3 regions of the Clostridium sp. FP1 genome follow, and region 2 is predicted to be linked to each of the others. Evidence: riboswitches for the same ligand, from Rfam matches in the RefSeq annotation. Region 2 holds a riboswitch; each other region holds the start of a gene.

Region 1 (11,317 bases), 1.9 Mb from region 2:
TCAGCCACACCTTTAGCAGATATGCTATCCCTTACTGTACTTGGCAGTTTTGGAGCTATAATTGTTAAAGTTGGTTTAATAATTTCACTTGTAGGCTGCTTAATTAGCTGGGTTATGCTTGCAGCGGAAATTCCTTATGTTGCGGCAAAAGGTGGCACAATGCCGAAATGGTTTATGAAACAAAATGACAATGGTGCTGCAATAAATTCATTACTACTAACTGATGCATTAACTCAAATATTTTTACTTTCGCTACTTTTACCAGTACTTCAGTCTGCCTATGGTAATGTATTTTTAATTTCTACAACCTGTATTTTAATTCCATATTTACTTTCATCATTATATGCAGTTAAGGTTTCATTAGCAGATGGTCTAGGAGCTAAAGATAAGATAGTTTCTATATTAGCTTGTGTCTATTCGATATATGTGATTTATGCAGTAGGAATAAATTATCTAGGAGCAGCAGTAATACTGTATGCAGTTGGTATATTTGTATTTATAAAGGCTAAGAAAGAAAAGAACGAACCTATTAGTTCAAATGAGAAAATAGCAATGGCTGCGATTATTGTAGTGGCAATCTTAATGATTATACTGCTATCAATTGGTAAAATTAAACTTTAGGTGTAATTTCAATAAAATCTTATAAAATATAAAAGCTGTTAAATAAAATATATTTACTAGCTTAACATAAAAGGAGAGATAAATATGGCAAGAATAGTAATAGCACTTGGTGGAAATGCCCTTCAAGCAAATCCTAAGGATACTACAGCAGAAGCGCAGTTAGTAACTGCAAGACAAACTTCTGGAGCTATTGTAGATTTAATTGAAGAGGGGCATGAGGTAATTGTTGCTCATGGTAATGGACCTCAAGTAGGTCAACTTATAGCTACTTATGAAGCAGCCGCTTCAATGAATGAAAATAGCCCAATAATGCCTTTTCCTGAATGTGGAGCTATGAGTCAAGGTTATATAGGTTATCATCTACAACAAAGCATTAGGGCAGAGATGAGAAAAAGAGGGATAAATAAGGAAGTCGCAACAGTAGTTACTCAAGTAATAGTAGACCCTAATGATCAAGGATTTAAGAATCCAACTAAACCAGTAGGTTCTTTCTTTACAGAGCAGCAAGCGAAGAAACTAATGACTGAAAAAGGATATATAATGAAGGAAGATTCAAATAGAGGCTGGAGACGTGTAGTGGCTTCACCACTTCCAATGGCCATAGTTGAAGAACCTATTATAAAAACATTAGTTGAAGCTGGACATGTTGTTATAACTGTTGGTGGAGGTGGTATACCTGTAATTGACACAGGAAATGGAACACTTGAAGGAGTACCAGCAGTAATAGATAAGGATTTTGCTTCTTGTAAAATAGCAGAATTATTAAATGCTGATGCATTGGTTGTACTTACAGCAGTTGAACAGGTTGCTATTAACTTTGGAAGGCCTAATCAAAAGAATCTTTCAAGTATAACAGTAAAAGAAGCTAAAACTTATATCGAAGAAGGACATTTTGCTCCTGGTTCAATGCTTCCTAAAATAAAAGCAGCTCTTAGCTTTGTTGAAGCAAAAGAAGGTAGAAAAGCAATTATAACATCCCTTGAGAAAGCTAGGGAAGCGATAGGTGGAACAGCTGGAACAGTAATAATAAATTAATAGTGTTTAAATGTAAGTCATAAGCTGAAAATGCTTATGACTTATATTTAACTTTTTTGACGGTTTTATAACCAGTTTAAGTTGATGCAAAGGTATAATGAGTTTCTATTGCTTTAATATTTTTTTGATGTTACAATTATTATTGTAAATTTATAAATTAAATATTAGCTATAGGTGCTCTGTAACAAGGGGTAAAAGGAAAAGTGGTTAAAGACCACTGCAGCCCGCCGCTACTGTATTAGAGGATGAAATCCAAAAAACCATTGGGAAACTGAGAAGGTTGGAGAGTAAGATGACGCTAAAGCCAGTAAACCTGCCTAAATGCTCACGATTTTAGTCTTCGGGGGGAGGATGAAAGATGCATAATTTAACAATAATATTGGGTAATCCAATAGGTGAAAAAAATTAATTGCATTATTCCACATCCATGAGGTGTGGTTTTTTTATTTGCTATTTTTTTACTTATGGATTTATCACTAAATTAATAAGGAGATAATATGAAAAACATTGTACTTGTAACAGGTGGTGCAAGGAGCGGGAAAAGTACCTATGCAGAGAAGTTAGCTAAAGAAGAAAAGGCGGGTGTACTTTATATCGCAACTTCAATTCCATTTGATGATGAAATGAAGGATAGAGTGAAAAAGCATAAAGAAAGAAGACCATCTAATTGGCATACTTTTGAAGGCTATAAGAATTTAAAACAGGTATTTTATAATGAAGAAATACACTTTGATACGATTTTATTAGATTGTATAACAATAATGGTTACAAATCTTATGTTTGATATTTCAGGGGATAAATTTGATGATCTTAATGCTGAGGCTATAGATAGTATGGAAAAAGAAATTCTACAAGAAGTAGCTGATTTTCTTTGCGAAGCTGAAAAAAGTACAAAAACAGTAATTATTGTAACTAATGAAATTGGAGCAGGAATTGTACCAGAATATAAAATGGCAAGGGTCTTTCGCGATATTGCAGGTAGAGTAAATCAGTATATAGCATCCAGGGCGCAGAGCGTTCACTTGGTGGTTTGTGGAATTCCAATTAAAATTAAATAAGTAATTATAAAATCAAAATTTATGGAGGCTAAACAATTAATAATTGTTTAGTGCCCCTAAGGAATACTAGGAGGAAATTTATGTTTAAGAAAAAAAGTATAATAAATATAGTTTTAGCTATTTTTGTTTGTTTTGCGTTTAGTGCATGTGGTAACAAGGGTGCAAGCAACAAGGAGCCGAATATTACTAAAAAGGAAGCTGTAGGTGTGGTATATCCTATAAAAGTAGTAGATTCATATAATAGAACAGTTACCATTGAAAAAGAACCTAAAAGAATTATTACAATTGCACCAAATATAACAGAGGGAGTATATGCCCTTGGCAAAGGTGGAAATCTAGTTGGTAGAAGTGATTACGATGATTATCCAACTGAGACCCTTAAGGTATCCTCTGTTGGTAGTTTATTAAAACCCAATATAGAGAAAATTGTTGAATTAAAACCTGATGTAGTTATTGCATCAACTCATTTTGATAAGGCCGTTGTTAAAAAATTAGAAACTCTTAATATAAAAGTTATAGTACTTTATGGTGAAGAAAGTTTTGCTGGTGTATATGATACAATGTCAAAGCTTGGACAGGTTGTAAATGCTAGTGGAAAAGCACAGTCAATAATATCAGATATGAAAAAGAAGGTTGCAGATATAACGAGTAAGGTAGCAAATGCTAAGAAGCCAGCAGTTTATTATGTAGCAGGTTTCGGTAAAAGTGGAGATTTCACTGCAGGGAAAGATACCTTTATAGGTAATATGATAGAAATAGCTGGTGGTAAAAACGCTGCAGATGATGCAATTGGTTGGAAATACAGTGTAGAAAAGCTTGTAGAAAAGAATCCTGATGTGCTAATATGTTCTAAGTTCTTTGATACAAAAAAAGGTATAGAAGCTACTAATGGTTACAAAGATTTGAAAGCAGTTAAAAATGGGAAATTATTGGAGATTGATGAAAATACTATTGTTAGGCAGGGACCAAGACTTGCAGAGGGGCTAGAATCAATGGCTAAACTAATACATCCTGAACTTTTCAAATAAAAGGGGTTGCACTACCATGACATTTATAGAAAATAAGAGTTATTATAAAAGAGTTTTTACAGTAGGGGTATTTTTACTTATAATTGTGATGATTGCTGCGGCAAATTTCGGAGTGGCAGATATTTCTTTTAAACAGACAGCTTTAATTATAATAAGTAAAATTCCAATAGTAAATAACTTTGTATCCACAGATGGAATTAAGTCCACATCAATAACCATATTATTGAATTTAAGACTCCCTAGAATACTTTTAGCTTGTTTAGTAGGATCAGCACTTTCAGTGGTTGGTACTTCTTTTCAAGGGATTTTTAAGAATCCAATGGCGGACCCATTTGTTTTAGGAGTTTCGTCAGGAGCAGCACTTGGAGCCACTATAACCATGGTTTTTCTTAAAGAAACTCATTTTTTTGGAATGAGCATGGTAGCATTAACTGCGTTTATAGGAGCTATAATAACTACTTTTTTAGTTTATAATATTGCGAGAGTTGGTACAAAAGTTCCAGTGGCCACACTTCTTCTCGCAGGTATTGCTATGAATTATTTATTATCTTCTATAATTTCATTAATGATGACCTTTAACAGCGATAATATTGAACAAATAGTTATGTGGACCATGGGTAGTTTTTCTACAGCAGGTTGGAATGAGGTGATTCTACTATCTATAGTAGTAGTTCCCTCAATATTGTTTATATCTACATTTTCAAGAGATCTTAATATCATGCTCCTTGGTGAAGATAGTGCAAGAAGTCTTGGTATAGATGTAAATGGATTTAAAAAGTACATATTTGTAATAAGTACACTAATGGTGGCAGCAGTTGTATCTGTAAGTGGAATAATTGGATTTGTAGGACTTATAGTGCCTCATGCTATTAGAATGATTTTTGGATCTGATAATAGAGTAGTTATACCATTTTCTGCACTTGGAGGAGCTATATTTTTAATAATTTGTGATACGCTTGCAAGGGTAGTAGTGCCTCCGTCTGAAATACCAGTCGGAATTATAACCTCAATTTTTGGAGTTCCATTTTTTATATATCTATTATATAGAACAAAGAAGAAGGCGGTATAAATTGATAGAGATAAATAACGTATGCTTTTCCTTTGAAAAGGAAGTATTAAAGAATATTAATGTAAATATTGAAAGAGGAAAATTTTATACCATCCTAGGACCAAATGGATCAGGTAAAACTACTCTTTTAAGGATACTATCAAAATCTCTCCCTATGGAAAAAGGTGAGATTTATATTGATGAAGTGGATTTAACCCAAATAAAACCAAAGGTGCTAGCAAAGGAAATGGCTGTAGTGCCACAAAGCACAGAAATTGAATTTGATTTTTCAGTACAAGATATAGTTCTTATGGGAAGAACTCCTCATATTTCTAGATTTTGCTCAGAAAGTGAAAAAGACATAAAAATAGCTATGAATGCTATGAAAATAACCAACACTTGGGAGCTTAGAAATAAAAGCATAAATGCGCTTAGTGGTGGAGAAAAACAACGAGTTGTTGTGGCAAGAGCAATTGCTCAAGAAACAGGAATAATTCTTCTAGATGAGCCTATTTCTCACCTAGACATTCATCACCAAATTGAAATAATGAATCAATTAAAAGAACTAAATCAAAATAAAAACATAACGATTATTGCAGTGCTTCATGATTTGAATTTAGCAGCTGCATATTGTGATCATATGATACTAATGCATAATTGCGGAGTCTACAAAGATGGAATCCCAGAGGAAGTATTAACTGAAGATATAATTAAAAAAGTTTATGGATTAGATGTCTATATAACCAAAAATCCTAAAACAGGAAAAACTTTTATTATGCCTTTTTAATATAAAAACAGTATGTAAAAATATAAATCAATATGGAAATTATTGTTGTAAAACGAATTTAAATAAAGTAATATAAGTTATGAGAGTAAATTACAATCAATTTAATTGGAGGAGATTAATAAATGTTTGAAATGAAAGAAAAATATAAAACCGGTATTCTACTTATTGATACCGAGCATGAAAAACTTTTTGAAATAGGTGAAAGAGCCTATCAATTATTAAAAAGTCCATATAATATGGATAAATATGATAAAATAGTGGAAGTAATTGAAGAACTAAAAGCGTATACAGTTTATCATTTTAAAGATGAAGAAAAGTATATGGAGAGTATAAATTATAAAAGATTATTCACTCAAAAAATAGACCATGCAAATTTTATTAAAAAAATATATGAAGTAAATTTAAGTAAAGTTGATGAAAATCAAGATGAGGCTATAATGAAAATATTAACTTTTTTAAATGATTGGCTGATTAATCATATATTAGAGAAAGATTTACTTATACCAGGAAGATAGAAATTTTTAAAGATATTTACAATGTTATAATGAATTTAAAAAAGAGAATCAATAATTGATTCTCTTTTTTGTACATCAAAATATCATAATTTAAAATTTTAATATTTTGTAAGGTATACATTAAGAAAAAAAATATATAAGAAAAGTTATTATGTCAAAGGTATATATAAATTGATAAAAAATAATAAATCTTATATAATAATACTAAGAGAATATTCGATTATAAAAAGTAGGAGGCTATAATGTTTGATATTGAATCATGTGTGTGTTTTATAAATAACAAGACATCTAAAAAAATGGCGGATATGTTTAATGAAAGATTAATTCCGTTTGGTGTAACCAGAGTTCAGTGGATGGCCATGTATTATCTATTAAAATACGGAGATATGAATCAAAAGGACTTAGGAGAAAGAATGGACATTAAAGAGTCTACTGTGGCTAGGCTTTTAGATAGAATGGAAACAGAGGATTTAATTGTAAGAACTCAAGCCAAGGAAGATAGAAGAATTAAATATATTAAACTTACCCAAAAGGGTAGGGAGAAAATTGAAGAGCTTTTAGAAGAAGGGAAAAAAATGAGCGAGTTTTTTTCAAAGGGAATTACAGAAGAAGAAACGGAAGTATTTAAAAGAGTGCTCCAAAAATTCATGAAAAATATTAGTTAAATTTTTATCAGGTGTATTGCAATTGCTTCAAATACTTGCTATACTAATCATTAGTATAACAAGTATTAGAGGAGGTAATATTATGGCTAAAAATGTTAGAGAAATGTTAAATGATTTTATGGGTGGTTTAGAAACAGTAGGACAAACTAATGGAGAACATGTAGGGGCATTTATGAACTTACTTGGTACTACATATAAACCAGGTGCGTTAGATACAAAGACTAAGGAATTAATCAGCATCGGTATTGGCACCTACAGCCGCTGTGAATACTGCATAGTATTCCATGTTTATAAAGCATTTGAGGCAGGTGCAACAGCAGAAGAAATAATGGAAGCAGCTATGGTTTCGGTTGCCTTTGGTGGTGGGCCTTCAATGGCTTATAGTGTAACTTTACTTAAGGATTCTATTGAAGAATTCAAAAACGATTTTAATAAATAACATAAACAAAGCAGCTATGATGCAGGATTAATAAGGCACGTTAGCTGCTTTATTTATTATAGTTAAAAGGAGTGAAAAAAATGAATATAGAGGTTAAGATAGAAAAATCTATAAATAAAAATAATGAAACAAAAATAACTAAAATTTTAGTCAGGACCACCCGTATAACGGGTGGCTTGTTCTAGCCCTATAAGGGCATGTTACTGGCTACGTCTAAAGACATACTGAAAGTTCTGCCAACCGCATACCTTTACATACAACCCCTAAAGGGGTATTATTTTTTGTATTTATTTACTGGCTCACCCGTAAACGGGTCCATATATTCTTTTAAACTTATCTGCTCACATACAATATCTTCTTGAAGTTGGTTTTTTATATATTCTTCTATTGCATTTTTGTTTCTTCCTACTGTATCTACATAATATCCTTTACACCAAAATTGTCTATTCCCATACTTATACTTCAAATTTGCATGTCTATCAAATATCATCAATGAACTTTTACCTTTTAAATATCCCATAAATTGTGACACACTTAATTTGGGTGGTATACTTACAAGCATATGTATATGATCCTTGCATGCGTTTGCTTCTAATATTTCTACACCCTTATATTCACATAGCTTTCTCAATATTTGTCCTATGTCTGATTTTATTTTCCCATATATTATTTGTCTTCTATATTTGGGTGCAAAGACAATATGGTATTTACAATTCCATTTACTATGTGCTAAACTTTGATTGTCCATTTGGATTTTTCCCCTTTGACTTGGTTGTGGTTGGCAAACCTACTTCCATTTTATCAAAGGGGGTTGTTTTTTTCTACATATAGCTATAAGCTTTTTAGAACCACAGGCATAGCCCGTGGTATTCTTTCATTAAAAAAAGTAGGAGACTGTGTCAAGGTAAATGATGAGATATTCGAAGTGGAAAGCGGAAAGGGTGTTAGTACTGTTACTTCGAAAGTACAGGGAATTATTGAGAGCATTAATGTAGAGGAAGGAGATTCAGTTAGTGTAGGTAAGGTATTAGCGCAAATAAATGGAGAACAAGCCGCCAAAACGGGAAATACTAACCCTAAAACATTTAACTACTTTCAAAATTTAATTAAGCCAGCAAAACTCGGAATGGAAAGTGATATTACAATAATTGGTGGTGGGCCAGGAGGATATGTAGCTGCAATTCAAGCTGCTAAATTAGGCGCAAAGGTTATATTGATAGAAAAAGAGAAACTGGGTGGAACTTGTTTAAACTGGGGATGCATCCCTACTAAAACACTGGTTAGATCTGCGCAGGTTTTCGATACACTGAAAAGGGCTGAGGAATTTGGATGTTATGCTGAAAACATTGGAATTAGAATGGAAAAGGTTATTGATAGAAAAAATAAAGTTGTTGCAGAACTGGTTCAAGGTATTCAGTATTTAATGAATAAAAACAATATAAAGATTATAAATGGAACTGCTGAAATTGTTGATAAGGAAACTATACTAGCCAAAAGTACTACACAAGAAATTACTATTAAAACAAAAAATATTATTATTGCTACAGGTTCAAAATCATCAGTAGTACCTATTGTGGGTATTGAAAATAAAAATGTAATTGATAGCAATGATGCCTTGTCGCTTATGGAAGTTCCAAAGAAACTGGTAATTGTAGGTGGCGGGGTCATTGGTATGGAGTTTGCCTATATTTATGCTAGCTTTGGTGCGGAGGTTTCAGTGGTGGAATTTATGAATCAATGCCTTATAAGCTGTGATGAAGATATATGCGAAGAAAATAAAAAAAGTGCAGCAAAAAAAGGAATTAAGATATATACTACTGCAAAGGTAGAAGAAATTTGTGAAGCTGAGAATAATGAATGCATAGTTCATTTTATACAAGACGGTAAAGATAAATATATATCAGCAAATAAAGTGCTTTTATCTGTAGGAAGAACTCCGTATATAGAGGGACTTGGATTAGAAAGGGCAGGAATAGAATTAAACAATAATAAAAAAGGAATTAAGGTTAATTCGAAAATGCAGACTAATGTTTCAAATATATATGCTATTGGAGATGTAACAAATATTATATTACTTGCTCATGCGGCCTCTCACCAAGGAGTTGTAGCTGCAAAAAATATAATGGGTAAGCCTTGTGATATGGATTATACAGTAGTTCCTAGCGCAATTTTCACAGAACCTGAAATTGCCATGGTGGGTATAGGGGAAAAAGCAGCAAAGCTTCAGGGAATAGAAGTAGAAGTAGGCAAATTCTCATTTTCAGCTAATGGAAAAGCACTATCCTATGGAGAAAGCGATGGCTTTATTAAAATTATAAGGGATAAAAATACACAGAGATTAATTGGTGCAAGTATTGTTGGGCTGCATGCTACAGATTTAATTGCAGAGCTTACTCTAGCCATTAAAAATAACTTAAGTGCAGAAGCAATAACTGAAACTATACATGCTCATCCTACTACATCGGAGGTAATTCACGAAGTTGCCCTGTCTTTAGAAGGTGGGGCCATCCATTTTGCATAATAATGGAATTAACTGGCATAATAATACCATTAATTTTTGACAATTGGTACAATCTGATTGCTTGTATTTAGGCCTTTAGGGAGGGATTGATAATCACTCTATTTAAAGTGTATGGGTACATTTTGAATATATCATAGACATATGTTATACTTTGCCTTATAAATAATATTTAGGGAGGTTTTATTATGGAAAGATATGAACTTAATAAAAATTTGGCTCAAATGTTAAAAGGCGGAGTAATTATGGACGTGGTGAATGTGGAGCAGGCAATAATTGCAGAAAGGGCTGGCGCTTGCGCTGTAATGGCACTAGAACGAGTTCCTTCAGATATTAGAAAGCAAGGTGGCGTGGCTAGAATGTCTGACCCTAAAATGATTAAAGAAATAAAGGCAGCGGTAACTATTCCAGTAATGGCTAAAGGTAGGATAGGCCATTTTGTTGAAGCGCAAATTCTGCAGGAAATAGGAGTAGATTTTATAGATGAAAGTGAAGTTTTGACTCCAGCAGATGAACAATATCATATAAATAAGAGTGATTTTAAGGTTCCTTATGTTTGTGGAGCGAGAAATTTAGGAGAGGCACTAAGGAGAATTTCTGAAGGTGCTGCAATGATAAGAACAAAAGGTGAAGCCGGCACAGGAAATGTAGTAGAAGCTGTTAGGCACATGAGATGTATTATGGATGATATTAGAAAAGTGAAAAATGCTCCAAAAGAAGAGTTAATGACTCTAGCTAAAGACATGGGAGCACCAATTCATTTAATCCAATATGTATGGGAAAATGGTAAACTTCCTGTAGTAAATTTTGCAGCAGGTGGAATAGCAACGCCAGCGGATGCAGCACTCATGATGCAACTTGGCGCAGAAGGAGTTTTTGTAGGTTCAGGAATTTTTAAAGCAGAGAATCCTGAAGCGGTAGCAAAAGCTATAGTACTCGCAACCACCTATTACAATGATCCTAAGGTTATAGCAGAAGTTTCAGAAAATCTAGGACAAGCAATGGATGGACTAGAATTAAGTGAAATTAAAGAGAGATATTCGGAAAGAGGCTGGTAAGATTGAAAATTGGAGTTTTAGCACTTCAAGGTGGTGTGATAGAGCATATAAACCACATAAACCACCTTGGACATGAAGGCGTAGAGATTAAGAAACTTGAAGATTTTAAAGATTTACGAGGAATCATTTTACCCGGTGGCGAGAGCACAACCATTGGAAAACTTTTAAGGGAAAGAAATATGTTTATATTTTTAAGAGAAAAAATCATTTCAGGATTTCCAGTGTGGGGAACTTGTGCGGGAATGATACTACTTGCTAAACATATTGAGGAATCTTCCAGTGGTCATCTTAAAGTTATGGATATAAAGGTAAAAAGAAATGCTTACGGTAGCCAACTTGCTAGTTTTAAAAAAAATGTTATAATCAATGAGATTTCAAGTGAGCCAATACCATTAATTTTTATTAGAGCACCATTAATTACAGAAGTTTTTGAGGATGTTAAAACAATATGTACTGTTGATGATAAAATTGTAGCAGCAAAACAAAATAATATGTTTGCTACAGCTTTCCACCCAGAACTTACTGATAACTTAGAAGTTCATAGA
Region 2 (11,317 bases):
TAGTGGTATCTAGGTTTAATAATATTTATAATTTTTGAATATTTATTTTTTTGCTTTTCTGCCACATTCCTTAGCAAATATCAAACTCTTTATTTTCTTCCAGATCAGTTCCAACTAATTTAATATTCGCACCTAGTGATAGGAAATCCTTAACAATATTCACATATCCACGTTCAATATGTTCCACCCCAGTAATATAGGTTGTACCTTCCGCAATTAATCCCGCTAAAATAAGAGATATTCCAGCTCTTACATCTGAAGCATTAACCCAGGCTCCTTTTAAAGACCTATTACCAGGAATTATTGCACTTCCTTCTTTTATAATAATATCTGCTCCCATGCGATTTAGCTCCTGGCAATGATTAAATCTTCCTGGATAAACCTTATCAACAATAACACTGTGACTGCTTGCTAATATCAGCAGGGCAGTTAGTGGCTGTTGCAGATCCGTTGCGAATCCGGGATACATAGTAGCCTTAACATTTACACCCTGAATCTTACCTTGTGTATATGCTCTTATAAAATCATTTCCTTCTTCTATACATACCCCTGCTTCTTCAAGCTTTGCTGTGCAGGATATCAAATGCTCAGGTATAATACCTGAAGCTTTAATATCCCCTCCTGTTATAGCTGCTGCCATTAGATAAGACCCAGCAATTAATCTATCCGGAATAGCGCAGTGGGTACCTCCACCTAGTGATCTTACACCTTCAATAGTAATTATGTCTGTTCCAGCACCCTTAACAAAAGCGCCCATTTCATTTAAAAATATAGCCACATCAACAACTTCCGGGTCCTTAGCTGCATTTCGTAATATTGTTTTGCCCTGCGCAAGTACAGCTGCAAGCATTATATTTATAGTTGCCCCGCTTGAAATTACATCTAAATATATATCTGCTCCAATAAGTTTATTTGCCTGGACCACATAATAATCCTTATAGAAATTAAACTTTGCGCCCAATGCTTCAAACCCTTTGATATGTTGATCAATAGGTCTTGACCCAAAATCATCGCCTCCTGGGTATCCTATAGAAACTCTTTTAAATTTTGCTAGCAATGCTCCGGCAAAATAATAAGAAGCTCTAAAGTCAGCAGATTTATTATGGTCTATAAGTGCACTATTAATATTAGATGGATCTAGTATTAACTTATCTTCTTTAATTATTATCTTCATCCCAATATCCTTAGCAATATCACATACTAAGCTAACATCAGAAATATTAGGTATGTTTTTTAATATAACCACTTCATCACATAAACAGCACGCAGCAAGTAATGGCAGCGAGCTGTTTTTTGATCCCGGTATAGTAATACTACCTTTTAAAGGATTACCCCTTGTGATTTCTAACCAACGCATGTACAACTCCTACCTTTTTTTGTTTTTTTGCTTTTATTATACCATATTTGTTCCTATTTTGTTCATATTTATCATTTATAACCCTTTATATTACATTATATTTAGAATAAACAAAAGATTTTTTTACATTTTTGAGTAAATTCCTTAGTTTGCATAATTAGAGGCTTTATCCTCTACACAATACCCCTACAAATAATATCTATAGAATTAAAAAAAATAAAACTTCAATGGGAGTATTAATCTCCTTTTGAAGTCTTTAATTAAAGCGATTTAGTAGGTTTTAAAGAAGTTACCCATTAGAAATGTCCATACCATAAAATATTTCCACCATTTCTTTTTTTAATTTCTTTATAATATCACATTTTTCTTCATTATTTAAATCTTTTTCTGTAATCTCAAACAAATAATTATCAAGCTCAAAATCATTTAATATCATTTTTGTATGAAATATATTAGATTGATATATATTCATGTCAATTAAATTGTATCTATTTATAGTTTCACTTGCTATATAATTTTGTATAGAATTAATTTCATGATCTATAAAATGCTTTTTACCATCCATATCTCTAGTAAAGCCACGAACCCTATAATCAATAGTAATAATATCAGAATCAAAGCTACCTATTAAATAGTTTAGAGCTTTTAATGGGGATATAGTTCCACATGTTGCTACATCTATGTCCACTCTAAAGGTGCTTATATTATTTTGAGGATGACTTTCAGGATAAGTATGTACCGTCACATGACTTTTATCTAAATGACCCACAATGTTCTCACGAATTGGAGTTAAATTTCCTCTATTACAAGAAGGATCAACCATATATAGTGGAATTTCTTCCTCTGAAATAAGTAGTGTTACACTTGCTCCCTGAGGGTCATAATCTTGCTTCGCAATGTTTAGTACGCTAGCACCTATTATGTTAGTAACATCAGTAAGAATTTTTGTTAGTCTCTCAGCATTATAGTGTTCATCAATATACTCTATATATTTCTTGCGGTCTTCTTCCGTCCTCGTATAGCAAATATCATAAATATTAAAACTTAATGATTTTGTTAAATTATTAAACCCATATAGCTTTATCTTATTTTTATCATTTTTAACCAACTTTATTCCCCATTTCTCTTAGACATCTTCTAAAAAAATTATATAACTTATAGCTTCTTTGTCAAGACATAAATTTATGTACATATCTATTCTATATAATTTTTTACTTGAAGTATATACTTTTTAACATTATAATCATTAATAATAGTAAACTGTATATAATTTTATATATTTATTATTATTATTAACTTTGTAACGTGGATTTGAATATATATAAGTATAGCATTTATATGTTATCACAAATGTACATCATTAAAATATGGAGGTATCAATACAATGGATAAAAAATTAAAAGTTGGTTTGCTAGGTGGAACTGGATTTGTTGGTCAACGTCTTGTTACGCTGCTAGCAGATCACCCTTACTTTGAAATAGCTGTTATTGCTGCTAGTGAGAACTCTGTGGGTAAGACTTATTTTGAAGCTGTAAATAATAGATGGAAATTAGATATGCCAATGCCAGACAGTGTTAAAAATATAGTAATAAAAAATATAGATCAAGTAGATTTAATAAGCAGTGAAGTAGATTTTGTATTCTGCGCTGTCAATATGCCTGCCAACGAAATTAGACAAATTGAAGAGAAATATGCAAAAGCTGAAACTCCTGTAATTTCAAATAACTCTGCAAATAGACATACTAGCGATGTTCCAATGGTTATTCCAGAAATAAATGCTGACCATTTTGAATTAATTCAGGTTCAACGCAGGCGTCTAGGAACTAAAAGAGGCTTTATTGTTGCTAAACCTAATTGCTCAATTCAAAGTTATGTTCCTGCTATAAGTGCACTTATGCAATATAAACCTAAAAAAATATTAGTTTGTACCTATCAAGCTATATCTGGCTCTGGAAAAATATTTTCAGACTGGCCAGAAATTAGTGATAATGTAATACCCTATATAGGTGGAGAAGAAGAAAAGAGTGAGCAAGAGCCTCTAAAAATTTGGGGCCATATAGAAAATGATATGGTAGTTAATGCTGTGGATCCTATTATTTCAACTCAATGCATACGTGTTCCTGTGTCAGATGGCCACTTAGCTGCAGTCTTTGTTTCCTTTGAAGATAAACCATCTATAGAAACTATTTTGCAGCATTGGGCAAGTTTCCAGGGAAAACCTCAACTTTTAAAACTCCCAAATGCCCCTAAACAATTTTTAACCTACTTTGAGGAAAATGATAGACCACAAACTAGGCTAGATAGAAATATTGAAAAAGGCATGGGCATATCAATTGGAAGACTACGAGAAGATAGTTTGTTTGACTACAAATTTGTTTGCCTATCACATAATACTCTACGTGGTGCAGCCGGTGGTGCAGTTCTTACAGCTGAACTTTTAATGGCTGAAGGGTATTTGACTTCAAAATAAAAACAAAAGTATAAATATAACCCCCTATTATTTCAAGATAATTTTCAACTTGAAATAATAGGGGTTTTTCAATTTAAATGTGGGGACAGTTAACAACTAATTCACTTTAAGAATTAAGTAAGGGACAGTTAACAACTATTTAGTTGTTAACTGTCCCTCACTGTTTAATTGTTAAATAGTTGTTAACCGTCCCCTAGTATTTAAAACTCTTAAATACCTCTAAGAATCTCTCAATATCCTCCTCCGTATGTTTCACACATAAAAATGTTGCCTCAAATTGAGAAGGTGCAACATTTATTCCATTTGTTATCATATGCTCAAAGTATCTTGAAAATATCTTAGCGTCACAAGTTTTAGCATCTTCAAAATTTTTAACTTCTTTCTTTTTCGTAAAGAAAGGTGTAATCATGGAACCACATCTATTAACTACCATTGGTATGCCGTTTTCTTTTGCAATTTCTAGTAGTCCCTTTTCAAGTTTTTTACACAGCTTCTCCATGTGTTCATAAAGACTTGGGTTATTATAAAGCTTAGTTAATGTTGCGTATCCAGCTGCCATTACCACAGGATTTCCTGACATAGTACCAGCTTGATAAACTGGTCCCATAGGTGATAATTTCTCCATTATCTCTTTTTTACCACCATAAGCACCACAAGGAAGTCCCCCTCCCATGATTTTTGCATAAGTTATTAAATCGGGAGTTATTCCATAAATGCTTTGCGCACCTTTATATGCTACTCTAAATCCACTCATTACTTCATCAAAAACAAGTAGGCTCTTGTATTTATCACATAAACTTCTGATTTCTAACAAAAATTCTTTTTCAGCAGGGATAACTCCCATATTTCCTGCCACTGGCTCAATTATTATGCAGGCAATATCATCCCCGTACTTCTCGAATATTTGTTTTACGCTATCTATATCATTGTAATTTGCTATTAATGTATTTATGATGCTTTCTTTTGGAACACCTGCAGATCCAGGTATGCCAGCTGTAATTACTCCTGAACCTGCCTGAACTAGAAATCCTTCAGCATGCCCATGATAACAACCTGCAAATTTTATTATTTTATCCTTTCCTGTGTACCCTCTTGCAAGTTTAACTGCACTCATTGTAGCTTCTGTACCTGAGTTAACCATTCTTACCATATCTACATTATCTACGGTGCTGCAAATATGCCTTGCAAGTTTTAGTTCTAATTCTGTAGGCGCACCAAAGGCTATAGCATCCGCACAGGTATCTTGTATTGCTTTTACTACCTCTTTATCACTATGTCCAAGTATCATAGGTCCCCAGGCACATACGAAATCTATGTATTTGTTTCCCTCTTCATCATAAATGTATGCACCCATACCTTTTTTAATAATTGGAGGATTTACAGTTAAATCTTTAAAAGCTCTAACTGGACTATTAACTCCACCAGGCATGTATTGTTTTGATTCATTAAATATGTCTAAATTCTTCATATTAGTTTCCTCTTTTCTTAATATTAATTTTTGATGTTTTTATACTACAGTAGAAAAATGACTACAATTGTGTAGTTAAAATTCTACTAAAATATTAATTTTATTGGCTAGCAAAGTAATCAAGATCAATTTAAAGCTAAAAAATCCTGCTTATTATGTCCACACATTCTTTAGCCCTTCCCTTCAAATGTTCCTCCTTTAAGACATCTATAGCTCTATTTATATAGGCATTTGAAGTACTCTTCAAAAGTATCTCTGCTAATTTCTCATTATCTTTAGTCTCTTTCTTGTGCTTAAAAGTGTCTAACCTTTCTTTGTAGATATCTTCACCATTGTGTTTTATCCTTTTTATAAAGGATGATAGCTCTTTCATGGTTTTCCATTCTATATAATCTTTTATAGCTTTATCCACAATGTATCTGTTATTCTTCATTGATGCTTCTCTTTTTTTGTAGTTATCATCATGGATGTCTTTTAACATATCTATGTCATATACTTCATATAAAGGATTTCCACTTACTATTTCTTCAATATCCCTTGGCACAGCTAAATCAAATAATAATAAGCGCTTATTAGGTAACTCCTTTAAGTGGACCACAGTATGAGGAGCCGATGTACAAGATATAACACAATCCACCTCTTCATAATACTTATGTATATCCTTAAAAGGTATTATTTTTACTCTTGGATCTTCTATATTAACCTTTTGAAGATCTCTAACTGCAATATATAGTAAATCTATTTTCCCCTCTAGTATATATTTTGAGGTTAATTCCCCTACAGCTCCACAGCCTAAAACCATAAAGTTTTTAAGGCCCCTACCTATAGCCTTTTTAACTACCATAGAAGACGAGGAAACTGGTATATCACTTATTTTAGATTTAGTTCTAAATTCCTTGCCACAGGCAATAGCATTTTCAAAAAGCCTTTGAAGTTCCTTTTTAGTTGTTTTAGAACCTTTTGCAGCTTCATAAGCGTCCCTAACTTGTCCTAAAATTTGGTCCTCTCCAAGTAATAATGAATCAAATCCACAAACCACTTCCATTAAGTGCTTAATAGCTTTTTCTTCCTTATAACTTTCTACACACTTTATTAAAGTCTTATCCCAATTTAATGCTTCAAAAACTCTACCTATAATATCTTCATCCTTAGATTCAAAATATATCTCTGTTCTGTTGCAAGTACTTAAAATAACTGCCTCTTCACAAATATTTAAAAGGGCTTCTAAATATTTTGCTTGACGCTTTGGTATAATTGAAAGTTTTTCTCTGATTTCTATTTTCACATCATGCTTTAGTCCTATTAGTTGTATCATTTTATCATCTCCAAAAACACATCACTATTACTAATATTGCGTATAATACGTATAGTATTATTAAATAAAACATTGCCCCATACATTAATTTTATTGTATCTACTATATGCTCTTTTCCTAACTCTTTTATTTTATTTCCTATGGTTGGTTTGTACATTTTCTCTCCAAAATATATATTTGTCCCACCTAGCTGAACTCTCATAGCCCCAGCTGCTGCACCTTCTGGATAAGCACAATTAGGGCTTTTATGATTTTTTCTATCTCTTATCATTACTTTTATACTGGCAGCGATATTCCCTCCAACCAGTGGTGCTGCTAAACAAATTAAAAGTCCCGTTATTCTTGCTGGTACAAAATTAAATACATCATCTGTTTTTGCTGGAAAGAATCCAATATATTTATATTTCTCATTCATATATCCAAGCATTGAATCCATAGTATTTACGCCCTTATACATCATAGCTAAGGGCGCTCCACCTAGTATTGCATAAAGAATAGGGGCTATAACACCATCTGCTGTATTTTCTGCAATAGTCTCCACATCTGCCCTTATTATTTCATACTCACTAAGGGTTTTTGTATCCCTACCTACAATGTAAGATAATTTAACTCTTGCGTCTTCAATATCATTTTTAGCTAAGGAGTCATATACCTTCTTCCCCTCTTTATGAAGTCCTCTAGTAGCTATTGTTGTCCAAAGCAATATTATATTAAAAATATGGTATAGCCAAAAAACCTCACTAGAAACCTTCAAAATTATAAAGGGTACTAAATAACTTGAAAAAGCTACTACGACTACAATGGCCCCTCCAAAAACTTTAATTTGCTTATTGGTTTTACATAGCTTTCTAGCCAGCTTATCTAATGCAGATATAAGTTTTCCTATATAAATCACCGGATGTGGAAACCAATATGGATCTCCAATTAATAAGTCTAGAACAACCGCTAATATTAAATCTACTACATTCATGGCAAATAGAATTTCCATATTAATTCCTCACTATCTTATAATGTTTTAATTTTTTATAAAGTTGTTAACTGTCTTCAACTTGTTACCTGTCCCCAACTTTTTAGATTAAATTAGTTCAATTAATTGTTAACTGTCCCCCACTTTTTAGTTCAATTAATTGTTAACTGTCCCTCACTTTTTAGTTTAATTAGTTGTTAACCGTCCCCAGCTTTTTTAGTCCCATGATTTTATAGATTGAGTCCATGTCTATACTATCTCTCACTATATCTGCTAGCTTGTCTATTTCTTTTTCTCTTAAACTTTCATATACCTTAGATTTTTTAGTCTCCATAGCTTTTTTTACTCTTAGCGCATTTACTATATATTCTCTAAATTCTACTCCATCGAAAATTCCATGAATATATGTACCCATAATATTTCCACCTTCATTAATTGCTCCGTCAAAGGAAGACGAGTGCTCACCTTCTAATGAAGGGCTCTCACTATTCTTTTCATATATTTCAAAGAGTGGTTTTGCCTTATGCCCATACTTACAAATCCCCATATGTATTTCATAACCATAGACTTGAATATTATCACTATTCACTACGTTAATAGCTCTCATATTAATGCTGCGCGCCTTTACTCTTGTAGTTATTTTTTCTTCCTCGAATACTGTATCTATGTCTAAAAGCTTCATACCCTCTATTTTTTCTAAATTTGTTTCTACGCAATAAGGATCATTTAAGCTATTTCCTAGCATTTGATACCCTCCACAAATACCTAATACCTTACCTTCTACGCTATATTTCACAATAGCCTCTGCAAGTCCTGACTTTCTTAGCGTAATTAAATCCTCAATAGTATTTTTAGTTCCTGGTATTATAAGTAAGTCTGGATTTCCCAATTCTTCTTTAGTTGTAACAAATCTAACTGATACATCCTCTTCAGTCTTTAATGCATCTAAGTCTGTGAAATTTGATATATGTGGCAGCCATATCACGGCAACATCAATAGGTGCAGTGATTTTTTTGTTAAATTCTACTGTACCATCTTCATCTTCTAAATCCAGTCTAAAGTAAGGAACTACTCCGGCGCAAGGGATATGTATAATATCCTCTAGCATTGTCAGACCTGGCTTTAGGATTTCTATATCCCCTCTAAATTTATTTATAATAGTGGCTTTAACTCTTTTTTTCTCTTCCTCATTCAGTAAAAGCATTGTTCCTGCTAGAGAAGCAAATACTCCACCCTTATCTATATCTCCAGCTAGGATTACAGGGGCATCTATAAGCTCTGCCATTCCCATATTTACTATATCTCTATCTCTTAAATTAATTTCTGCTGGGCTTCCTGCGCCTTCCATTACTATAATATCAAATTTCTTTTCTAACTCTTCAAACTGCATCTTTAACATATCTTTAAATTCCACTTTCATATTATGATATTCCATAGCTGTACTATTTCCAAAAACCTTCCCATTAACTATAACTTGGCACTTTTTATCTGAGGAAGGTTTTAATAAAATTGGATTCATAAATACCTCTGGCTCAAGTCCAGCTGCATAGGCTTGAAGTACTTGTGCACGCCCCATTTCTTTTCCATCCAATGTAATATAAGAATTCAATGACATATTCTGTGACTTAAAAGGACACACAGAAAACCCATCTTGTTTAAAAATCCTGCAAAGTGCTGTTACTAATATGCTTTTCCCTACAGATGAAGCCGTTCCTTGAACCATTATTTTAGCCATTACTATCCCTCCTTGTATGTTTTTTTTATGCAAAATAAAAAACAGCAAGCTTTCGCACCTGCTGTTATGTACAAAATTTCATTGCACTAACTTAATTTCTACAAGTTCTTTCCCGCCGAAAGTTTAATATTACTGATTTAGGCAGGTCTCCTGGCTCTTGATTCACTCTCCCCTTTCCCTTGCCCTTTCGGGTGGTTATAAAAGGTTCGTCCTCAATTACAGTAGCGGGGGCTGCTGTGGATTTAAACCACATTCCCTTTTCACCCTATTAAATAATCTACTAACGTAGCTTTGTCTACTAATGTAGCTTAATCTACTAACGTAGCTTAATTAATAAAAGGCACCTAAAAAATATCTATTCACTTTTTTAAAAAAATCCTATAATAAAATTAAATTTATTAAAAATCACAATATTTAATGTATTTCTACATTGTTAAGTTTATAGCATTACATGAGTTATGTCAATAACTAAGAATTCCATATGCCTTTAACATGTTTCTTAAATTTTGGAATTAACTAATTATATATATACTCATTATTGTGCTTATCTATTTTTTCTATTTTATTCACTTTAATTATTGGAATCACAGTAATTTGTCCACTTTTTGAATCCACATATTCTCGCTCCCCAAGTGTTCCCTCTACATTTACCCAAGTGCCTTCTGTGAATGATTTTTCCTCGGAATAACCACACAAAATTCCCAGGAGCTGTGCATCTGCAGCGCAGCAACTTACAATGATTCTAGATAATATAAATTCCCCTTCATTAAGTCCCTTTTGTTTATATATGAATCCTTTGGTATTAATGACTCTACCAACATAATTGTGCGGCTTTCCATATATATCTTCATAAATTTTTATAAAATTTTCTTTAGTAATATCTATAGTTCCACCTTTTACTGCTACCATATTTTCTAAAGACTTATTTGATGAAACGTTAGCGCCGTCAATAGAATTAATGTGTTCTTCATTATGCTCACATACCTCTGTTCCATCCGCTAGAACTTTATGTTTATGCTTTAAGTTACTAATTTTCAACTGTGAGTTTAATGAAAACCCCTTATTCATGGCGCTGTAAGTACTCATACCCACCGGTTTTAATAGAAATCCTAAAGTAAGCGGGATTAAAAACATGATATATCCAATTTTTAACCTTTTATCCTTTTTAAATGCATAAATATTTTTTCCTTGAAAAATAAGTAAAGTAATAAAAAAGTATAATGCAAATTTTACGTATTTAACCATTTTGGGATGTACAAATAAAGTTATTTTATTTGTACTTATTATCATATAAAAATAACAAGTGAAGCCTGTGAGTATAAGAAACCATATCAATTCATTTAAATTTAACTTCTTTTTCAACCCTTTCCTCCTTATATAACCCTGTGATTAGATAATAGTTATTAATTAATATATCCCTTGTAGGTAGATACTTATTATAGTTTTATCCATATAAAGAATTATCTATAAAGTTAAAGCATTGCTTAACACCTCAAGAGGAAATATGTTTGCTATAACAGCTAAAATAAAGCAAATAGTAATTATAAGAAAAATCAGTTTAGCTACAAAATTTAATTTGAAACTCCCACAAAGCATAATTGTATTTTTTATATCTAACATAGGCCCTAAAATTAAAAATCCTAAAATTGAACCTGAGGTAAATTGACCTAAAAAACCTCTAGCTATAAATGCATCTGTTTCTGAACAAACTGATAATACAAAAGCCAGTATCATCATCACTATTATGGAGGACAACACTCCACCACCTATTGATAAAATATATGTTTTAGGTATAAACACTTGCATACATGTAGATAAAAAAACTCCCATTATAAAGAATCTACCTATGTCATATAGCTCTGCACTTGTATGTGATATTATTTCCTCCATATTACGTATAAACACATTGCCTGCTTTACTATGATTATGACTATACCCACAAGAACAGTTATCATGATTATGTTTAAGGTTTTTCAGTTTATGATGTGCACAACCGCAATCAGCC
Region 3 (11,317 bases), 2.0 Mb from region 2:
GTGATATATAAATCATATTGGCAGTATTAGATACCGCCAATATGATTTATATATGAGTCCCATTATTTAATTTTCTTCTCCTGATTTTCTTTTTTAGTTCTCTCTACAAATCTTCCGAGGAAAAAGAAAAGAACACCGACTCCAATACCTGTCTGTAGACAAAAGAGTAAACTCTCAATTTCACCTGGTAATTCTCCACCAATCAAAGTTTCCATAACAGGTGTGGCCCAAGGCTTATAATCGGTACCTGTAATCTCGGAAACAACTTTGCTTCCTGCATCATCGGAGCCACCGAACTGCGCACCCTTTAACGCAAATAATGGTATAATGGCAATCAATGCAGCAATAATTAATAAAATGATAACTTTCTTTTTCGTCTTTGCCATTAATTTTCACCTCCATTTAGAAATCCAAGATCTGTAAGTTCAGATTTTGCATATGTTTCAAGACCCATAATGATGACAACAGTCAGAATACCTTCGATAATTGCCAGTGGAAGCTGTGTCGGTGCAAATACTGCAAGGAATTTACCAGCAGACGCTACGATACCACCGCTTGCAGAAGGATATGCAAATGCAAGCTCAAAACTTGTTACACAATAGGTGAATAGGTCACCAATTGATGCTGCCAGAAAAATGCCTACATATTTATTGACTTTCAACTTCTGACATAATTTATAGATTGCATAAGAAATAAGCGGCCCTGCAATAGCCATGGAAAACGTATTAGCACCAAGCGTTGTCAGTCCCCCATGAGCAAGCAGGGTTGCCTGAAAAATCAGTACAATGATTCCAAGAATACTCACTGCCATTGGTCCGAATAAGATTGCACCAAGTCCAGTACCAGTCATATGTGAGCAACTTCCTGTTACTGACGGAATTTTTAAAGATGATAGCACAAAAACGAATGCTCCTGCCATAGCAAGAATAGTGATGGATTTACGATTATCTGACAATGTTTTCTTAATTGATAAGTAGCCTGCTACTAAGAATGGGACACATATAACACCCCATATTATACAAAATTTTAGTGGAAGATATCCTTCCATAATGTGCATTGCGTTTGCTACGGTATTTACTCCGAAAATTAATGCAAAAGCAATTGCAATAGAGACTATTCTTCTTTCTTTTTGATTCATTTTTTTTCCTCCTTTATTGTTTTTAATTTATATTAATCTAAGCTAAAAAGCCTAGAAAAACTAACTATTTTTCAAGTATTTTCTTGAACTCTTGTGTATTTCTCGGATAGGCTTTAGTATCTTCCAGCAGATGTTTTTCTACAAGCAATTCATAAACCTCCATCATAGTTGGCTGTTTTAGATTTGCCTGTTTTAAAATTTCAGTGTTTTGGAAAATTTCTAGCGGTGTTCCATCTGCAATAATTTTCCCCTGGCAGAATACAAGGACTCGCTTAGCCCATCTATATGCAAAATCTACATCATGGGTGGAAATCAGCATTGTCTTACCCTCCAAACCAAGCTTGTCCAAAACTTCTTCTAACATCATTGCATTTAAAGGGTCCAGTGATGCAGTAGGTTCATCAAAGATAATAATTTCCGATTTCATAGCAATGATACCCGCAATGGTGACACGCTTCTTTTCACCCCCACTCAAATAGTGTGGCGGACGATCTTTAAAATCTGAGATGTTCATATATGCCAGTGCTTCATCAACCCGCTTTAGTACTTCCTCTTTGGGAAGCTTTAGATTCATCGGTCCGAATCCAACTTCTGCCCTAACTGTAGATGCAATTATTTGATTGTCCGCATCCTGAAATACGATTCCAATTTTTTTTCGAAGCTCTTTTAAATTCTTTTTATTGACGACAGTACCCCGATAAATGATTTTCCCATGTTCTGGTGTAAATACACCGTTTATGTTCAAGAAAAATGTGGATTTTCCGGATCCATTGGACCCAATGACAGCGATTTTATCACCTTCATAGATATCAACGCTTACGCCGTCCAATGCAGACTTTCCATTTCCGTAGACGTAGTATAAATCTTCTACATTTAATATTGGTTTTTCCATAGTATCCCCTTTCTATCTTGTAAAGCCCCAGATTAGAATCAAAAAAATTATGAATGCTACTGCATAGGCAATCTGTATTGTCTCTACCTTTTTATCTTCCTCCAAAAAAATAAGATCTCCATCATAGCATCTGGCCTCCATGGCATCATAATAAGTGTTTGCCTTTTTAAGGGAAATAACTAGCATATTGCTTGCAATGCTTCCAAATGTATAACAGGAAGTTTTAAAATCACAGTAGCCCTGTCGGGCTTCTGCAGAGTTTTTCATTTTGGAATAGACATCCATTAAAATGAAAATGTAACGATAAATCAGGTTCATCAGCTCTACAATAAGCTTTGGCACATGTGCAGCTCGGAGTACATAGATAATCTCAGAAGATGGAGTTGACAGTGTCATCATCTGTAGGGCACTTATAGCTGCAAAAACCTTCAGAATCAAAAAGACCACTTCCTTAATCTTTGCCTGAGAGGTAAACACATAGCAGAAACCAAGATTCAGGTTATACTGTCCCATAGGCTGCTTTGAAAAATCAATGGCAATTGTAAAAGTACCAAGGAGAATAAAGACGATTGGAATCGCCAGTATTGACAAATATTCATTTACTGGAAGCTCTCCTTTTACAATGGTCAAATAGGCCATTGCAATAATGACAACAACAGATACATAAGGGTTTTCCAATGCAATACAAAGAATCAGTATAGCAGCAGAAAGAGATACTTTAAAAGTAGCATTCCAGTGTCTGATTTTAGAAGTGTAAGCATAAAAATCAATTGAAAACCCTTCGCCATGTTTATGTCCGCTTTTATGGTGATGATGTTTCCCATCACCATTGGTGTGCCCATCTCCATGTTTCCATTTGAAGAAAACCACAACTATCAGAAATATGGCACATAAAATAATAATAATTTTTCCCATGTCACACCTCCTTTGAATTTTTATCTCATGTTAGCATTCTTGAATAATTTAGAACCACAAAAATGGAGGAAACATTGTGAACAATGGAACCGACAATTGGGTTTAAAAAACAAAATTCCTTTTAACTAAAGTGTTAAAAGGAAACGCTTGAAAAATATGCTTATTCATATAAAATAAATAAACAAATTTTCATTACAGTGCCCTCTCTATCACTCGTAGAGTTTATGGTGCAGAAATATAAGCAGGTCTTCTGACTAAAGAATCATTATTTAAGTACGCCTTCCCCGTTTCCAAGTGGCATAATATACCTAAATTCATCTATTACAGCTACGAGATAGTTCAGGATTTTAACCCAATTCCCTTTTAATTAATTTTAATTAAACCTATATTCTATTATTTAGTTTTTAGTTCTTTGCAAATGCTCTTACTATACAATAAGTCAATGAATTTAGTTGTAAAGATGTAACATATTTTGCCCCTCCAAACATAGCATCTTGTTCTTTTTCTATTATGTATATTAACAACCTTTTAAAACACTATATTCCAAAAAAAAATACCCAACCTACAAAAGGTCGAGCAAAATATTTTATAAAAATAAAATGTCTTCACATCCCATGCGAAAGCAATATAATGCAAAAAAACACATATAATTGCAATCCCTTCCCTCCGTAGGATAAAGCTGCATATCATCTAGGCAGGTCTCCTGGCTTACGGGTCACTCTCCTCCAACCTTCCCAGGGCTTGCCAGTGGTATGGATTTGTCTCCGTGTACAGTAGCGGGGGCTGCAGTGGATTTCGACCACTTTCCCTATTAATCCTTTAAAAGGTACCTTAGATGACTATTTATTAAGTTATTACTGTTATTATAGCCTATATTTACCTTTATTGCAATATCTAAAATTCTATACCCTCTCTAGATGGCACTCCCTCATTAAAATAATGCTTTATGTCCTTCATCTCAGTTACCAGATTTGCTTTATCTATTATAGCTTTAGGTACGTTTCTTCCTGTTAAAATTAACTCTATATTGTAAGGTTTATTATCTATTAATTCTAGTATTTGTTCTTCACTTATTAGTCCATTGTTCAATGCTCCCATTACCTCATCCATAATAAGTATATCGCATTTTTCTTCTTTTAATGCTTGTTTGCAAAATTCATATCCTTTTTGAACTTCTTCTTTTAATTCAATTTTTTCCTCAGCATTTAATGTCCAAAAAAATCCTCTTTTTTTCTCAAACCTAAATATATTAAAAAAAGGAGCCAATTTTTTGGAACTTTCAATTTCCCCAGTTTTACTTCCTTTTAAAAACTGTACCATAAATACATTGTATCCGTTTCCAGCAGCTCTCACAGCTAGTCCTACAGCTGCGGTTGTTTTCCCTTTACCATTTCCTGTATAAATTTGCACATATCCATTTTTTAATTTTCCCATTATATTCATCTCTCCTTGTTTAAAAATATCTAATCGTGGTACTACGGCAATTTCCTCTTAAGGTCGAGTAAAAGACTTTATATAAAATAAAATGCCTTCACATCCCATGTGAAAGCAATACAATGCAAAAAAGCATATATAATTGCCATTCCGTCCCTCCGTAGGATAAAGCTGTATATCATCTAGGCAGGTCTCCTGGCTTGCGGGTCACCCTCCTCCAACCTTCCCAGCATTAGCCAGTGGTATGGATTTGTCTCCGTGTACAGTAGCGGGGGCTGCAGTGGATTTAGACCACTTTCCCTATTAAACCTTTAAAAGGCACCTTAAATAATTTTTTATTAAGTTGTAACAATAGTATAGAATATTTTTTCTTTTTTTGCAATGCTAAAAGTAAGTTTTCATCCATAGCTTTCCAGGCATTGACTGCCAACCTTTTTCAGGATTCATTTTAAAAATAATTGAATCATTATTTTTCTTAAACGGATTATATTAGCAAGTATGTCCGAGGAACACGGTTATGGTGGCGACACTTTTATTGCTAAAGAATTTAATGTTAGTAGAGACACACTAACAAAGAGTAAAATTGAATTACAAACAGGGATAAGATGTGAAGATGCTTTCAATATGAGAGGACGCACAAAAATAGAAGATTACTTACCTAGTCTTATGGAAGATATAAAAGCTATACTTGATTCGAAAAGACTATATACATGCCACGTTCTTTGACCCCGCAGACCCTCGAGAATCTCACCATTTACGATTCTTCTGTACTGACTTCCGTGACGTTAACCGCATCGTCATCTGCATTCTACGTTTATGAGGCTGGATATATTTCAGGAGATACAGTTCTCCCTGTAGCCTATTTATAGTTCTCTGCGTACGCTTTATCCTGCCGTTACCAGCTTCAACGCAACACTCGATATGAGTGTTGCGTTAGACCTTTCTCAACAAGGACTTTCACCTTGCAAGTAGATGCCAAGCTTTGCTTGGCGCACTAACGTTTCGTACTGCCGACGTGATGGAGCCTTAGTGCGACTGCACTTAGGCTCTATCATGCGCCTTGGCGGTTTACGTATTAACCTATAATTAGATTATAAGCAATATTTTAACTGACAACCATATAAAAAACACCGTCCAGCCAAGGCGAACGGCAGTATTTTGTTAGATGTTGTGACCCTACTATCTCTAAATTTATATCATACCTTTTTGTTTATTGTAACATTAGTTCTCTTCTCAATTTTTCAATATCTTTTTCATTAAGTTTAGAGTATTTCTTGATTTTTTCTATATTTTCTCCATCTAAAATCATTTCTTTTGCCATATCTATTTTTCCTTGTTCAATCCCTTGTTCAATTCCTTTTTTAAGTCCTCTTTCTTCTGCTTCATCTAGTAAACTCATCTTTTCAATAAGGGATTCTTCTCTTGCTTTGTACAGTTTTATTGTTTCTTCATCGCTACTTAACCATTCAAGTCTTTCTTCTGCGTTTCTTATAACAGCGTCCACCGCTAAAACCTCCTTTAACATATCATTAGAAGTATCTTCTTCTAAAAACATTAACCATCTATCTAAAGGGTTATTTATATTTTTTAATCCTCTTTTAAACTTTGGAAGTTCTATGAAATTTATTTCTAGTTTATCCGTTAACATGAATGCTTTTAGTTCATCTTCATAAAAATGAAATGTTGAGTGAAACTTTTCAATATGAAAATAATCAAAATCTAAAATACCGATCACTATGGTCTTTTTTAAATCCTTATATTTTCCACCAGCTTTTATAGGTTCCACATACATTTTTGACATATAGTACAGCATTCTTTCCACTATATTCTTTTGATCAATTAGTTGAATCTCAATATCTATTTGTGTATTATCCAATGTTTCAGCTCTGACATCAAGTCTTCCAGTTTTATCATCTATTAATTCTTTTACTAATTCCTTATTTTCAATAACCGTTATGTCTTTTAATTTATTATCTTCTGGAAGTTTTAATATTGCATTTAATAAGGATATTAAATTTTCTTTAGAGTCTACTTCTCCGAACAATCGCTTGCTGACTAGGTAGGTGGAATTACTTCCACTTTCCCGTCTAAGAACCGTACTTGAAAGTTTCCCTTCATACGGCTCAAGCCCCTGAAAGCATTCTTTAGCATGAAAATGCCGGTTTCTATTAATAATTGGTCAATTGGTTAAAGTACAAGCCCTATGTGCTAATAATACTTTATCCTTTTGTTTATTTCCAATAGGATTATTATTATTATTATATGTTATACTTCTTTCTTCAGCAGTGTCCATTGATAATCCACATATAGTACATTTTCCATTCTGTTTTACCCATAATTTTTTAAATATTCCGGTTAGCTTCTTTGCTCCCAATTTGTACTTTCGCTCTTCAAAATATTGAGTATCAGTATATGGATTTTTATTAAGCTTTAGTGGTATATGTCTGATTATTTTCTTATCACTCATTAAAATCAGCTTCTTATTATCCTTGAATACCCAATTTCTAGCACCGTGTACTTTCCAGTATTTTGATTTTATCCATCTTTTGCCTTTGTTAGGATGTCTCCTTTTTGCCCATTTCCATAGCATTTGAAATGTAATATGGTCTATCTTTTGAAATATATCATTTGATACAGCACATTGATGGTAATTACTCCATCCAGTTATTATTTGATTTAACTTTATTATTAATATATCCTGTTCTACTGATTTATTCCCCTTTATAATCGCACTAATTTTACTTATTACCCTTTTAATTGATTTTTGAGATGGCTTAATCAGCAACTTACCTTTATATTTCTTTATATTCCATCCAATAAAATCAAAGCCTTCATCTATATGAGTTATTATTGTCTTTTCATCTGACAATTCTAGCCCTCTTTGGATTAAAAAACTTTTTATTATTTCTTTTGCTTTTATAGCAGTTTCACTGTCGGGAGCTGTAACAATAAAGTAAGTAAACCAAGGGAACTTCCCCCTTAGTTTCTCTCAGAACCGTACGTGAACCTCTCGGCTCATACGGCTCCCATTATTCGGCTGTTGGTAATATTCCCATTTTCCAGTGTGCAAACAAATTTCTATCTCTTTTCGCAATACATCCTAACCAATATTCTGCTCTTCGTCTGTGTTTTCTTTTCTTATACTTTCTTCGAACCCATTTGACTAAAGCATTATTGATATACCTTAATACTGCATACATTTCTGTTTTATAGAAATGTGTATAATAGTTTATCCAACCCTGTATCTTTTTGTTAAACATATTTGATATATCCCACAAATTTTTGTCTACCTTCAACTGTACTCTCCAACTTCTAACTTCTTTTCGGATTGATTTCTTTGCCTTGTCTGCTATCGCTGGTAAGAAACTTGTAAAATACTTTTCGTATTTACTCTTAGCACCTCTAGGCTTAAATGTATATCCTAGAAAATCAAATGATATATTTGGATAATCTCCCTTTCTATCATCATCTTTACAGTATACAATCTTTGTTTTATCAAGGTTCAGCTGTAATCCGTATTCTTCGAATCTTTCTTGCAAGCGTCTTTGTAGATATTTAGCCTGTTTTAGGGATACACAGTGTGTTACTGCATCATCTGCGTATCTTGCCCACGGAATTGTTTTGAATTCTTTTGTTATAAAGTCATCAAATACATAGTGTAGAAACAGATTCGCAAGTACCGAACTAATGACACCCCCTTGCGGGGTACCGGAAATTCTTGGAACTAATTCTCCATTTTCCATTTGAAATGGTGCAGTTAACCACCTTTGAATATATAGAATAATCCATTCTTCATTTGTATGTTTCTTTACCATTTTCATTAGAATGTCATGTCTGATATTATCGAATAGTCCCCTTATATCGAATTCAAGAACCCAATCTTTTCTCCAACACCTTTTTCTTGTGATTTCAACTGCTTGTATTGAAGATTTATTAGGTCTATATCCGTAAGAATCCTCATAAAACATAGTCTCCACTTCCGGCTCAAAATATAGTTTAACTACCGTCTGAGCAATTCTATCTTCAATAGTAGGTATTCCTAGTAATCTAGTCCCTCCACTTTTCTTTGGAATTGCCACAGCTCTTACAGGTTGGGGTATGTAACTTCCTGATGACATCCTATTCCAAACTTTGTATAAATTATTTTTCAAATTCTTTTCAAAATCTTCGATTGACTGTTCATCAACTCCATACGTTCCTTTGTTTGCTTTAACTTTCTCATAAGCTGTAACTACAGCTCTTTTAGAAATATTAAACGGCTTTGTTTCTGTCATAAGTTCCTCCTCCTTTTCAAAGTTGACTTATTTCTGAAACTGAATAACTCGAAGTCCTTCGCTCCACTTCCATTGCAGAAGTTTCTTCACTACTACGACTCAATCTGCCCCTATGCTTGCATCGATACTCTTTTCTCACAGTTCTTCTGCTTGAAATACTCTCTTAACATCAAGCCGTAGGTTCCCACGTTCCATACAAATGCCTGTACTAAATTCATGCCACCTTTATGCCGCCCACCGCCTAGCCAGTAAACAGGTTTCCTCTAGGCTTATCCCAAGTTAACGATCACCCCCTGGTTTTGATGGAATCTCTACGCTTTCGACATTTTCGTAAGTGGTTCACATGCTCATTCATCTCTTTAGTACATACTTGACAGATTACCTCTGCCTTTTCCTTAACGCTCAATACCATAACTTTTGATTACAGCACCTTAAGGTAGTTTGAAATCTCCACCTGCATGGCGATTTCGGAGGGCCCTCCTCCATCATCTGTATAGCATAGCTATATTAAGCCACTCGTGCGAGTTGCTTAATACGCTTTCGTGGCGCACAGTCATCCGCATAGCGGATTAGATTAACCTTGGGTCTTTCATTATTTCGGATTTTTGTACTTCTTTTAAATGTGCTTTTCAATAATTCGTCTATACCATCAAGAGTAAAATTAGCTAAACAAGGACTAATTGGAGAACCTTGTGCGGTTCCGCTTTTTGTAGAGAATAGTTTCCCCTTATATACATATCCAGATTTAATAAGCTTATTTAATACATTAGTATCCATAGGAGAGTTATCTGTTAGCCATTTATGTGATATATTATTAAAACAGCCTTTGATGTCTCCTTCTAGAACCCATGTTGGGGATGACTTGCGACTAAAGTTTATAAATATTTGTGACATAGCGTCTACACAACTTCTGTTTTTTCGAAATCCAAATGATGTTTTGTCACTCATGCTTTCTACAACAGGATCCAATCCCATCATATATAATGTTTGCATAGCTCTATCATGCATTGTAGCTATTCCAAGCGGTCTCAATTTCCCATTTTGTTTTCGTATATTTACTCTTTTTAATGGTTTAGGTTTATAGTTCTTACTGTTAAGCAACTTTACTGCTTCACATTTTTTCTTTGCTGAATTCCAGAGTATATTATCTATGCCCGGTGTTTTCTTACCTTTGTTTGTTGTTATACGTTTTACTGACATTAGTTTAGCATAGTGGGAATGAACCAGCATTCGCTGTAATTCTTTTACAAGTTTCCAATTTTTATTAATAGTCGCCTTTACAATCCTAGCTTGAATCTTATTAACGAATTTTTCAATGTTTTTCCAATCAATGCTTTTCCAATAAAAGCTTGCTTGTTTTTCGTCTAAGTTTGCAGTCTGTTTAATTAACAGTATACACATCTCCCTTATTCGTAAGATTCATTCCTTTAATGTAATCAAGCACCATAGTATAAGTCAGCATCCTTTCGGATCACTCCAAATATTGAAGAGTTATACCTTCCATTACAGAAGATCTTTCGCTTTTTATACTTTCCTATACCCTCTACTTCCCATAAAAAAAGGGCCTGTATAGGGCTTACCGAGTTCCAGTTTAAAACCAATTCAATGTGCCTTAGAACCTGTCTATAGCCCGGAGATACTGACCATCTTGCATACTGCATTTTCAGACATTATGCCCTTATCTCTCACCTTTTTTGTCCAAGCGTGTCAACCTTTTTTCGCTTGTTTGACTTAACGAGCCTTGCAACAGTTTGTTTATCCTGTTCATAACACATCATTTATGCTTGCAGTAGATAGGATAAGGTTTCCCATTTTTCCCGCTTTGTCCCAACAGCTTAGTACATTTCTGTTGCCAAAAATGCACCTGTGGTAGCATTACCCCAAATGGTAGGGATAGCCCAAAAGTTTAGTTAATACTTAGGCAGCTTTTAAACCGACCTCTCGTCACAGAAAAATAAAATCATTTGTTGGTTTTAATCTATTAAAAGGCATTATATCTTCCTCCAATCAGTACAATTTCTTGCTCTTATTTTATCACAAATAACAATTCTTTTATACTCATTTGGCAAAACTCAAATTATACTATGCATAAAAATACCGCAACCAAGCAGCAAGGCTTTATCAGCACCAGTTCTTGTTCATTAAATTTTAATCATTATCCATTTATCCTTTATATAGAATGTATAAGATATATTGACAATTTGCAAAAATATAAATATGATTAATTTAGATAATAACTATATTTCATTATAAACAGAATATTTTTATACACTCATCGCAATTGCGGTATTAAATAATTGAGAAGGGAGAGTGTCAATGGGTAAGAATATATTAAAAACAACAGATAAAAAATTAAACAACGATATCAAGAAAATTTTCATGCTTTCATGGCCTATTATGATCGGCATGATACTTCAAAGTTTCTTAGGAACAGTTGATACATATTTCATAGCAAAGCTTGGTACAAATGAAGCCGCAGCCGCTGCACTATCTAATTCAGCTTCGAGTGTAATCTTTGTGATATCAACTCTAGTTTCAGCTGGAACTATAGCTCTTGTTTCAAGAAGCTATGGTGAGGGAGATATGGAGGCAGTTAGATCTTTTAGTGGACAATCATTTACTCTATCACTTATTTTCGGAATAATATTGAGTATAATATGTTTT

The links. A riboswitch is a leader RNA that binds a small molecule or an ion and turns the genes downstream of it on or off. The one in region 2 is predicted to bind cobalamin.
Region 1: another riboswitch for cobalamin. It lies ahead of cobU (bifunctional adenosylcobinamide kinase/adenosylcobinamide-phosphate guanylyltransferase); the one in region 2 lies ahead of G9F70_RS20745 (cobyric acid synthase).
Region 3: another riboswitch for cobalamin. It lies ahead of cbiQ (cobalt ECF transporter T component CbiQ); the one in region 2 lies ahead of G9F70_RS20745 (cobyric acid synthase).

What each region holds. Positions count from the first base shown of each region.
Region 1 is NZ_JAAMNJ020000001.1:2,454,434-2,465,750, forward strand. Features, by position in the region: gene G9F70_RS11835 (basic amino acid/polyamine antiporter) at 1-621, shown strand, start outside; gene arcC (carbamate kinase) at 706-1,656, shown strand; cobalamin riboswitch at 1,812-1,992, shown strand; gene cobU (bifunctional adenosylcobinamide kinase/adenosylcobinamide-phosphate guanylyltransferase) at 2,154-2,714, shown strand; gene G9F70_RS11850 (ABC transporter substrate-binding protein) at 2,795-3,742, shown strand; gene G9F70_RS11855 (FecCD family ABC transporter permease) at 3,759-4,811, shown strand; gene G9F70_RS11860 (heme ABC transporter ATP-binding protein) at 4,813-5,577, shown strand; gene G9F70_RS11865 (bacteriohemerythrin) at 5,700-6,092, shown strand; gene G9F70_RS11870 (MarR family winged helix-turn-helix transcriptional regulator) at 6,335-6,757, shown strand; gene G9F70_RS11875 (carboxymuconolactone decarboxylase family protein) at 6,840-7,196, shown strand; gene tnpA (IS200/IS605 family transposase) at 7,471-7,944, opposite strand; gene lpdA (dihydrolipoyl dehydrogenase) at 8,008-9,717, shown strand; gene pdxS (pyridoxal 5'-phosphate synthase lyase subunit PdxS) at 9,903-10,772, shown strand; gene pdxT (pyridoxal 5'-phosphate synthase glutaminase subunit PdxT) at 10,775-11,317, shown strand, end outside.
Region 2 is NZ_JAAMNJ020000001.1:4,347,842-4,359,158, forward strand. Features, by position in the region: gene murA (UDP-N-acetylglucosamine 1-carboxyvinyltransferase) at 71-1,357, opposite strand; gene speD (adenosylmethionine decarboxylase) at 1,647-2,465, opposite strand; gene asd (aspartate-semialdehyde dehydrogenase) at 2,742-3,827, shown strand; gene hemL (glutamate-1-semialdehyde 2,1-aminomutase) at 4,021-5,295, opposite strand; gene hemA (glutamyl-tRNA reductase) at 5,432-6,610, opposite strand; gene cbiB (adenosylcobinamide-phosphate synthase CbiB) at 6,615-7,598, opposite strand; gene G9F70_RS20745 (cobyric acid synthase) at 7,768-9,312, opposite strand; cobalamin riboswitch at 9,435-9,608, opposite strand; gene G9F70_RS20750 (TIGR03943 family putative permease subunit) at 9,829-10,674, opposite strand; gene G9F70_RS20755 (permease) at 10,777-11,317, opposite strand, start outside.
Region 3 is NZ_JAAMNJ020000001.1:2,344,566-2,355,882, reverse strand. Features, by position in the region: gene G9F70_RS11320 (energy-coupling factor ABC transporter substrate-binding protein) at 63-386, opposite strand; gene G9F70_RS11315 (energy-coupling factor ABC transporter permease) at 386-1,138, opposite strand; gene G9F70_RS11310 (energy-coupling factor ABC transporter ATP-binding protein) at 1,203-2,030, opposite strand; gene cbiQ (cobalt ECF transporter T component CbiQ) at 2,043-2,945, opposite strand; cobalamin riboswitch at 3,168-3,347, opposite strand; cobalamin riboswitch at 3,621-3,794, opposite strand; gene G9F70_RS11300 (cob(I)yrinic acid a,c-diamide adenosyltransferase) at 3,840-4,379, opposite strand; cobalamin riboswitch at 4,547-4,720, opposite strand; gene G9F70_RS11295 (hypothetical protein) at 4,878-5,105, shown strand; gene G9F70_RS11290 (Rpn family recombination-promoting nuclease/putative transposase) at 5,590-6,423, opposite strand; gene G9F70_RS11285 (group II intron maturase-specific domain-containing protein) at 6,559-7,248, opposite strand; gene ltrA (group II intron reverse transcriptase/maturase) at 7,409-8,653, opposite strand; gene G9F70_RS11275 (reverse transcriptase N-terminal domain-containing protein) at 9,161-10,054, opposite strand; gene G9F70_RS11270 (MATE family efflux transporter) at 10,970-11,317, shown strand, end outside.